One region of the Azospirillum mesophilum genome, then DNA from elsewhere that is predicted to be linked to it. Evidence: predicted binding sites of a transcription regulator. Region 1 holds the regulator's gene; the other holds the start of a gene.

What was found. Region 1 encodes LexA, which represses DNA repair genes until DNA is damaged. Its sites were predicted from a motif close to ATGTTCTANTTTGGTTC; they were not measured.
Region 2: ACSVC7_RS01570 (ImuA family protein) is a predicted target of LexA. The motif match lies at 2,112-2,128, and genes of this name have one in related genera.

The regions. Positions count from the first base shown of each region.
Region 1 covers NZ_JBPXMQ020000007.1:129,706-134,696, reverse strand. Annotated here, with positions in the region: gene trpC (indole-3-glycerol phosphate synthase TrpC) at 1-399, shown strand, start outside; gene moaC (cyclic pyranopterin monophosphate synthase MoaC) at 433-912, shown strand; gene ACSVC7_RS10190 (molybdopterin molybdotransferase MoeA) at 909-2,141, shown strand; gene lexA (transcriptional repressor LexA) at 2,269-2,967, shown strand; gene ACSVC7_RS10180 (ComEC/Rec2 family competence protein) at 2,980-4,991, opposite strand, start outside.
Region 2 covers NZ_JBPXMQ020000001.1:323,835-328,825, reverse strand. Annotated here, with positions in the region: gene ACSVC7_RS01585 (AbrB/MazE/SpoVT family DNA-binding domain-containing protein) at 1-35, opposite strand, end outside; gene ACSVC7_RS01580 (tRNA-uridine aminocarboxypropyltransferase) at 87-821, opposite strand; gene ACSVC7_RS01575 (hypothetical protein) at 1,063-1,233, shown strand; gene ACSVC7_RS01570 (ImuA family protein) at 1,248-2,087, opposite strand; gene ACSVC7_RS01565 (Tim44 domain-containing protein) at 2,226-3,323, opposite strand; gene ACSVC7_RS01560 (hypothetical protein) at 3,512-3,739, opposite strand; gene nhaA (Na+/H+ antiporter NhaA) at 4,130-4,991, shown strand, end outside.

The DNA of each region.
Region 1 (4,991 bases):
TCCCGCGCGCTGGGGGCCGACTGCATCCTGATCATCATGGCGGCGCTGAGCGACGCTCAGGCGGCGGAGCTGGAAGACGCGGCGATCGCCTGGGGCCTGGACGTGCTGGTCGAGGTGCACAACCGCGAGGAGCTGGACCGCGCGCTGGCGCTGAAGACCCCGCTGCTGGGCGTGAACAACCGGAACCTGAAGACGCTCGCGGTGGACATCGCAACGACGGAGGAGCTGGCGCGCCATGTCCCGACCGACCGCATGCTGGTGGCGGAGAGCGGGCTCTACACCCCCGCCGATCTGTCGCGCATGGCTGCCGTCGGCGCCCGCTGCTTCCTGGTCGGCGAGTCGCTGATGCGCCAGGAGGACGTGACCGCCGCCACCCGCGCCCTTCTCGCCCCCGCCTGACCCTTCCCCGCCTGATCCTTCCCTGGAGGCCCTATGACCGGCTTCACGCATTTCGATTCCGAGGGGCGCGCCGTGATGGTGGACGTCTCCGACAAGGCGGAGACGGAGCGCACGGCGACCGCGCGCGGCTCCGTCATCATGCAGCCGGAGACGCTGAAGCTGATCCTGGAGGGCGGGGTCAAGAAGGGCGACGTGCTGTCGGTGGCGCGGCTGGCCGGCATCATGGGGGCCAAGCGCACGCCGGACCTGATCCCGCTGTGCCACCCGCTGGCGCTCACCTCGGTCAAGGTGGACCTGACCTGCGACCCCGACCGCAACGCCGTGGACATCACCGCCACCTGCAAGCTGAAGGGCCAGACGGGCGTGGAGATGGAGGCGCTGACCGCCGTGTCCATCGCCGCCCTGACCGTCTACGACATGTGCAAGGCGGTGGACAAGGGCATGACCATCACCGACGTGCGCCTTGTCCACAAGGCCGGCGGCAAGAGCGGCGAGTGGGGAGCCGCCCCGTGATTTCGGCCGCTATGATTTCAGTCGGGGAGGCCCGCGCGTGCGTCCTCGCCGCCTTCTCGCCCCTGCCGGCGGAGACGGTGGCGTTGCCCGACGCGCTGGGCCGCGTGCTTGCCGAACCGCTCGTCGCCCGCCTGACCCAGCCGCCCTTCGCGGCCTCCTCCATGGACGGATGGGCCGTCCGCGCCGCCGACATTGCAACGGCGGAGGCCGGCGCGCCGGTCACCCTGCGCCGCGTTGGCGAGGCCTCCGCCGGCCACGCCTTCACCGGAACGGTCGGGCCGGGCGAGGTCGCGCGCATCTTCACCGGAGCCCCCCTGCCCGCCGGTGCCGATGCCGTGGTCATGCAGGAGGACACCGAGACCGAGGATGATCGCGTGCGGATCGGGCGCGCGGTGCCCGCCGGCCGTTTCGTGCGCCCCGCTGGGCTGGACTTCTCCGTCGGCGAGGAGCTTCTGCCGAAGGGCCGGCTGATCACCGCGCGCGATGTGGCGCTGGCGGCCTGCGCGAACGTGCCGTGGCTGCGCGTGCACCGGCGCCCGCGCGTCGCGGTGCTGGCCACCGGCGACGAGATCGCGCTTCCCGGCGAGCCGCTGGGGCCGAGCCAGATCGTCAGTTCCAACGCGCTCGGCCTCTGCGCGCTGGTCGCGACTCAGGGCGGCATCGCGCACAATCTCGGCATCGCCAAGGACGACCCGGCAAGCCTCGCCGCCATGGCGGCCGGCGCGGCGGGCTGCGACCTGCTGGTGACGACGGGCGGCGCGTCCCAGGGCGATTACGATTTCGTGCGGAACGTCCTGGGCGGCCTCAGCCTCGCGTTCACCGCCGTCGCCATGAAGCCGGGCAAAGCGATGATGTTCGGCACGGGCGGTGCGGTGCCGCTGCTCGGCCTGCCCGGCAACCCGGTGTCCACGGGCGTGGCCGCCGTCCTGTTCCTGCAGCCGATCCTGCGCGTTCTTCAGGGACTGCCGACCGACGACGCTCCCCAATGGGCAAGACTTGACGCGCCCTTGAAGGCCAACGATTCGCGCGAAGACTTCGTGCGCGCCGCCCTGACCCTGGATTCCTGCGGGGACGCGGTCGCGACGCCTTTCCCGCGCCAGGACAACGCCATGATGTCGCGCCTCGCCAAGGCCGACTGCCTGATCCGGCGCCCGCCCAACGCCCCGGCGGCAGAGCCCGGCGACCGCGTTCCGGTCATCCCACTCTCGGGCGGTGTACTCTCTCTGTAAAAGATGCCGCGGAATTGTGTTGGGCCACGTCTTCCGGGGCTTGACGGCGGTTGGGAACCAAACTAGAACAGAGTGGAACGTTTTACTTTTGTTCCATGTCCAGTGCGGCACCGGCCGGGAGGCACAAATGCTCACGCGCAAGCAGCATGAATTGCTGCTTTTCATCCACGAGCGGCTTGGTCAGGGCGGTGTGTCCCCCTCCTTCGACGAGATGAAGGACGCGCTCGGCCTCAAGTCGAAGTCCGGCATCCACCGCCTGATCACGGGCCTGGAGGAACGCGGCTTTATCCGCCGCCTGCCCCACCGCGCCCGCGCGCTGGAGGTACTGCGCTTGCCGGAGGGGCTGGAGGCCGGCCGCGGCCGGCCCCCGCGCGCCAAGTTCCAGCCGAACGTCATCAAGGGCGACTTCGCCTTCGCCGGCCGCGAGGCGAACCCCGCGTCGGAAACGGTGCAACTCCCGCTCTACGGCCGCATCGCCGCCGGCACGCCCATCGAGGCGTTGCGCGACAACTCGGCCTACGTGGACATTCCCGCCGCCATGCTCAGCACGGGCGACCACTACGCGCTGGAGGTTGCCGGTGACTCGATGGTCGAGGCGGGCATCCTCGACCACGACACGGTGATCATCCAACGCTGCGACGGGGCTGAGAACGGCTCCATCGTCGTGGCCCTGGTGGACGAAGCCGAAGTGACGCTCAAGCGGCTGCGCCGCAAGGGCAACACCATCGCCCTGGAACCCGCCAACGCCGCCTACGAGACCCGCATCTTCGGTGCCGACCGGGTGCGCGTCCAGGGCCGTCTCGTCGGGCTGGTTCGGAAGTACTGAGACTACGGACGATCAACGCGGCATCGTCCACGGGCGGTCGCCGCGTACGTCCCGGACGCTCTGCACGCGTACGCCCTTCATGGAGACGTACAGCGCCTGCGCTCCCTCGCGGCGCAGGCGCCAGCGGTCGATGACCAGCGGCGCCCGGCACCCACGCGCCGGTTCGGCGATGATCACCGCGTCGGCGAGGGTGCAGTCCTCCGGCAAGGCGTCCGGCGTGCGCAGCAGAGCGATGGTCCGGCCGTTCAGCCGGTAAACGCATCCCAACACGTCGCAACGCAGCCGCCCGTCGAGGCTGACGCCCTCCGGCGGCCAAACATCCGCCGGCCCCTCGCGCCCGTCCCGCCGCAACCAGGTTTCCGCCGCGCGTCCGTCGGCCTTGGCCGACAGGCTGAGATGTCCCTCCGCCGTGCGGACGGCCATCACCGTTCCGTCGCCGGTGACCAGGATGTCCGGTCGAGGAGTCAGCGCCGGCGACAACATTCCGGCCATTATCGGCACGAGGCCGAGCATCCTCCAACGCCCGCTCCAGATCACCAGCCACAGGCCGCCGCCCGTCACCGCCCCGATGCCCCAACCGGGCATGGCCGGGATGAGGATGGCGGCTCCGGGTAGGGCTGCGGTGACCTCCGCCGTCCAGATCACCAGCCGGTCGCCCCAGTTCATCGCGATCAGCGCCGGCGCCTCCAGCCCGAAGGGCATCAGCAGATAGGCCATCAGGCTCCATGGCATGACCCAGACGGAGGTCACGGGAATGGCAACCATGTTCGACAGCACGCCGTAGAAAGCCACCTGCTGGAAGTGGAACAGCGAATACGGTGTCGTCGCGAGCGTCGCGATCACGCTGGTGAAGGCAATGCCGGCCAGATGCAGTAGACCCTGGAGGAGCCATCCCGCCCCCTTTCGCCACCGAACCAGCACCGGATTCGCGACCTCGAAGACGGCGATCAGCGCCACCACGGCCGCGAAGGACATCTGGAAGCTGGGGCCGAGCATGCCTTCCGGTTCCATCAGGACGGTAACGATCCCGGCGAAGGCGACCAGCCGCATGCTGAGCGGTGATCGGTCGGCGATCACCGCCCCCATGATCAGCCCGGTCATCAGCACCGACCGCACCGTCGGCACGGGCGCCCCGACCAGCATCGTGTAGGCCATGGCGGAGACGATGCCGAACGCCGCCGCGATCTTTTTGATCGGCCAGCGCAGCGCGATCCAGGGCACCAGCGCCAGCAGGGCACGCACGACCCAGAAGACGATGCCGGCCGCGATGCCCACATGCAGGCCGGAGATGGACAGCAGGTGCGCGAGGCCGCTGTTGCGGAAGGCGTCCATGACCGGTTCCGGGATCGCCACCTCCTCCCCATTCAGCAGGGCGGCGGTGACGCTGGCTTCCACCGGGTCGGGAATGGCGCGCTGCACCCGCTCCGCGATCACCGCGCGCGCCCGGTCGAAGGCGACCGTAACGACGTCCCAACCGGACACCGGCGGCGCGTTCAGAACCTCCGGCGTGCCCAGCACGAATCCCACCGCGCCGAAGCCCTGGAAGAAGGCCCGGCGTTGGAAGTCGAAGGCGCCCGGTTCCGGCGGTGGTGCCGGCGGATGGAGGACCGCGCGCATCCGGACCACGGTCCCGGCCTCCGGCGGCACGAACTTCGCCGGCAGCCGGAGTCGCGCCTTGGCCGGAGTCGCCTCCGGCTTCAGCTTGTCGACCGACAAATCGCCGACGAGCATGCGCGCGCCAGCCGGCTGCCGCTCCACCGACAGGACGCGCCCGGTGACCATGGCCGGTCCCACGTCGCGCGTCAGGATGGGGGCGGCGACCATCGCGGTGCGGGTCTGCGCCACGGCGAAGCCCAGCGCGACGCTCAGCAGCGCCACGGACCCTATCACGGCACCGAGCCGCCGGCGCAACACCCACAGCGCGAGAAGGCACAGGATGGTTGCGGACGGCCCAAGCCACAGCGGCGGTTCGGTGGGCAACGCGAAATACAGCGCAACGCCACCGCCGACGCCGACCGGCGCCC
Region 2 (4,991 bases), on a different contig from region 1:
GTCTGCGCCTTGCTCGTCAGCTTACTGGTGATCATGACGGCCTCCATGAGCGGATGGCATTATAGTAAGGAAATTCCTTACTGCCTTCAAGGCGCCCCGCCCTCCCCTTCGGCCATGTTCGTCGGGGCCGTGTTCGCCGGAGCGTCCGCGTCCACGGACGCCGCCGGTGCCTCCTTCGGCGGCAGGACCCGGCGTGGGCGCGGGGCGCGCAGCTTTTTCAGCAGCAGGGAGAAGGGCTTCAGCGCGCGGTCCAGGACGGTCGGGTCGGCCTCCAGACGGGACAGCAGAAAGGCGCCGGCCTCCAGGGTGGAGACGCTCTCGCGGCGCGGCTCCTTGCGGGCCTGCCCGTAGAGGGAGCGGAACTGCGGGTGCAGCACGATCCGGCGGCACTTCAGGAGCCACGGGTTGCGCCACCACAGGGTCTTGGCCTGGCTCCAGGTGCCGTCCAGCACGATGACGCCTTCCAGATCAGCCAGGACCAGATCGCTGTCCTTCTGGACGCTGCCGTTCTTGTCCACCACGGCGACCTCGGCCTTCGGCGCGTTGTCGCCCTGCTTGACCGGGCCGAGGTAGAGCACGCCCCAGCGCTTGTAATCGACCTCGCGGCCCAGGATGCGCTTCAGGTTCGACCAGCTGAGACCCACCTTGAGGGCCGAGTTCTTGAACTGGAGATGCGCGATCTGCGCCGTCCCCAGCGCCTCGCGCTTTTCCTGCGGGTGCTGGAGGATGAGCAGGAAAACGGCGTTGTCGATCGGCTCCACCGCCTCGCAAACGCACAGGTGCTGAGGTTTTAGGCAGGCGGAGCAGGTTTCGGCGTCCATGGTCGGTCTCGGAGGAAAGGGCATCGGGGAAAGCGCGGTGGCGGGGCCTAGTGGCGAGGACTATGGGCCGACCGCCCTTAAAAAGGAACAGACGGCGTTAAAGTTTCCGAAAGAGGTGATCTGGCTCACTCATAGGCCCGTAGCTTGCATGATAGCAATCAGGCACACAGGACGGGGTGGGCCGAGGGCGGTCATAGGACCGCTCCCCGAGGCTCCCCCGACGCTCAGAAGGAGGCCTGCCATGCTGCCCGCTCATTTGGCCGCTCGCTTGCTGGAGCAACGCCGGGCCGAGCAATCGGCGGAGTTCGCCCGCCAGCTTCCGCTCTACGCGGACGACACGCCCTATCCCCTGGACGCGGACGCCGAAGGCGAGGCCGCGCGCAAGGAGCCCGATTGGGCGACCGACTACTGACGCGGTGACGGACATCAGGCGACATCGGCCAGCCGTCCGACCGGAAGGCGCGTGACCGGCTGAGCGGTCGCCGGCGCAGGTGTCGTCCGCTTCGGTGTCGTCGTCACTGTCGTGGCTGCCGCGAGCGCGCCGTCGCGCCATTCCAGCAACCATGCGCCCGGACGGCCGCCTCGGCAGCGCTCCAGCGCCACGGACCAGCGCGGGTCTCCCACGCCGGGTTCCTGCGGCGCGCTGGGGGCGGACGCGACGCGCCAGCGGGTGACCGCCGCGCTTGCGGAAGACCGGCGCGGGCCGAGCTGCAACAGGACTCCGGTCACACCGGAGGACTCGGCGGCGAGTTGCAGTCGCCGGCTCGCCGTCAGGTCCAGCGCGCCGGTCTCCCCCAGCACGGCCGACAGGCGCTTGCAGCGCAAGGCCTCCTCCATGGCCCACAGCGCGTCGGCGTCGCGGGTCGCGCGCACGGCGATCAGCCGGTCCGGCGTCAGCCCGTAGGCGGCCAGCCCGGCGGCGTGCAGGTCGCGCCCGCGCACGATCCAAACCACAGGCCAAACCACAGGCCCCGCAACGCTTCCAAGCCGGGCGAGCAGCCCCGCGGCGAAGGCCGTGCCGGCGCCGGGGTCCTCCGCCGCGACCTCGTGCAGGCAGCCGAGCGGCAACCCTCCCCCCGGCAAGGCCGAATCGAGATCGGGCACGCCGAAGGGCAGTCGGCGCGCGCTGTCCCCGCCCAGCCCCTCGATCTTTTGGATGCGGGCGCGCAGATCGGCAAGCAGCGCGGCGCGGTCCGGAGGGGACTGGCCCGGAGAGGACTGGCCCGGCGGGGACTGGATGGCTGCGGAAGGCTGGACATCGGGCATGACTCGCGTCCGTTCGACAGGTTTATGTTCCTGATATGTTCTAACACGGCCCGCCCGTCCAGAGGAGTCCGGAAAAAACGAAAGGGGCGCCCTTTCGGGCACCCCTTTGCAGATTTCAACAGCGTGGATTGGAACCGATCAGCGGGTCTGCTGGATCGCCGACAGGAGCCAGCGGCCGCCGCGCGAGCGCGTGAAGGTCCAGATCTCCGTCGCCTCGACCGGGCGGCTCGGATCACCCTCCACCACGCGGTTGGTGACGCGGTCCACCGTCGCGTCGACCAGCGAGAAGCGCATGGCGACGGTGGCGTACTCCATGTTGGCCTCGCGCCACGCCTCGGCCAGGTCGCCCTGGAGCAGGCGGACGTCGGACAGCTTGTTCACCACGCCGCGGCTGCTGTTCTGGGCCAGCTCCTCCGCGAAGTAGGAGACCATCTCCGGCGTCGCGGCGGAACGGAGCGCGGCCAGATCCTCGCGCCCGTAGGCGGTCTGGACGGTGACCAGAGTCTGCTCGAACGCCTCGTAATCGGCCGGGCCGATGCCGACGTCGTCGCGGCCGACGCCCGGACGGGACCCGGACGCGGCGCCACCGCCCACCGGACCGCCATTCAGGGGGCCGCCATTCAGGGGGTTATAGCCGACGTCCGCCGGGTCGCGGTTCAGCGGAGCACCCATCGGGGCACCCTGCGTCGGGCCGGCGTAGGCGGTGCCGGGGCTGCCCATGCTCATGCCCATCGGCCGGGCCGCCCCTTCGGAGCGGTTCCGGAAGAAACGGATGGCGAGGCGGACCAGGAAGACCACCAGCAGGATCTGGAGGATGAAGCCCAGGATGCCGGCAAAGCTGCCCAGCCCGGAGAAGAAGCCGCCGCCGAACAGCAGCCCGCCGATGCCGGCGCCGATCAGGCCGCCCATCAGGCCCGGCAGGAAGCCGCCGCGCGAGAAGAAGCCGCCCGGCTGCGGGGCCGGGGCCGGCGCGCCCATGCCCGGACGCTGCTGCATGCCCGGCGAGGGGGCCGGAGTCATGGAGCGTTCCATCGGCGCGGCCGTGTGGGGGGCCGTGTTGGTGGTGGCCGGAGCCTCGTAGGTGCGCGTGCCGCGGCTGCCCATCGAGCTGCTCTTGCCCGCGCGGGCGTCGGCGGTGCCGGCGGTCAGCGCGACGGCCAGCGCCAGGGCGATGGCGGCAAAGGCGCGAGCCGGAGAGCGAGGCTGAGTGCGGGTGGATCGAGTGGTCTGGGTCATGGCCGTGTTCGGTGAAGCCCTTCCTTGGGGACGACCACACATATGGTGTGGGCGTTGGCCCGTTTTAGAGGGGGTCCCTGCGGTCCGACAACAAAATGTGCAAAAAGCGGGCGAATGGGAAAGGACCGAAACGCAAAGGGCACCCGCCGGGGGTGCCCTCTCATGATGGCTTGTCTTGATGGAGCCCGTCAGGCCGACGCCGCGCGGCCGAGGCGGCCGCCGTGCCGGCGCAGCCCCCAGGCCGCCTGGGCCGGGGCAATGGATGAAGTGGACGGCACCGCCTCCATCGACGACCAGACGCGGCGTCGGACCTCCATCTGCCGGCGGCAGTCGCGCGAGCAGTAGAGCGGCGCCGGGCCGCGGGCCGACGTGCGCTGGAAGGGTTGGCCGCAGCACGCGCAGTACAAAGTTCCCATCAATTCCTCCCAAATCCTGGCCAGTTTTCTTGGCGCCAGTTTTCTTGGCGTATGTCCCGACTTGCCGTCGGGTCTTTGTCGTTGGTGGTCGCATTCTTCGCGCACCAGCCGCCCCCGCGCCAGCGAGCAATCGACATATGGCCGTTCGTTGGCGTGGCTATGGCCAACAAACAGCCCATGAAACTGTTTCATTAATAATGATTTAGGTTCCAAACACACCGGCCGGCGCGGCGTTTCGCCGCAATCCGGCGTGGGCTTGGCTTCACCTTTCGGCCGATAACCCCCACATCCCGGCTCTTACGATTCCAGAGCACCCTTCGGCGCCCTTCGTGTTGATCCCCTGACGAAGCCCCACCGCGAAGACCTGCCGGACAACCGAGAAGAGCCGCGATGAAACTCCCCGCCATCCGAGACTTCCTGGAGAACGAGGCCGCCGCCGGGGTGGCCCTGATGATCGCCTCCGCCGTCGCCCTGGTCTGGGCGAACTCCGCCGCCGCCCCGCTGTACGAGGCGCTGCTGGCCCTGCCGGTGACCGTCACGGCGGGCGGGGTCGGCATCGACAAGCCGCTGATCCTGTGGATCAACGACGGGCTGATGGCGATCTTCTTCCTGGTTGTCGGGCTGGAGATCAAGCGGGAGGTGCTGGCCGGCGAGCTGTCGAACCGCGCCAAGGCCATGCTGCCGGGCATCGCGGCGCTGGGCGGCATGGCGGCGCCGGCGCTGGTCTATGTCTTCTTCAACTGGGGCGACCCGGTGACCCTGCAGGGCTGGGCCATCCCGGCGGCCACCGACATCGCCTTTGCGGTGGGGGTTCTGGCCCTGCTGGGCTCGCGCGTGCCGACGTCCTTGCGCATCTTCCTGCTGGCGCTCGCCATCATGGACGACCTGGGCGCGATCGTGATCATCGCCGCCTTCTACAGCCACGGGATCGTGCCGATGGCGCTGGGCTTCGCCGCCATCGCCGGGCTGGGGCTGTTCTGGATGAACCTGATCGGGGTGCGCAGCCTGACGCCCTACATGCTGCTGGGGCTGGTGCTGTGGGTCTGCGTTCTGAAGTCGGGCGTGCACGCCACGCTGGCCGGCGTGGCCCTGGCCTTCACCATCCCGCTGCGCGCCGACGGCAACGGGGCGGAAGACGGGCACGAGAACGGGCACGAGGATTCCCCCCTGCACCGGCTGGAGCACGCGTTGCACCCCTGGGTGGCCTTCCTGATCCTGCCGGTCTTCGCGCTGGCCAACGCCGGCGTCTCGC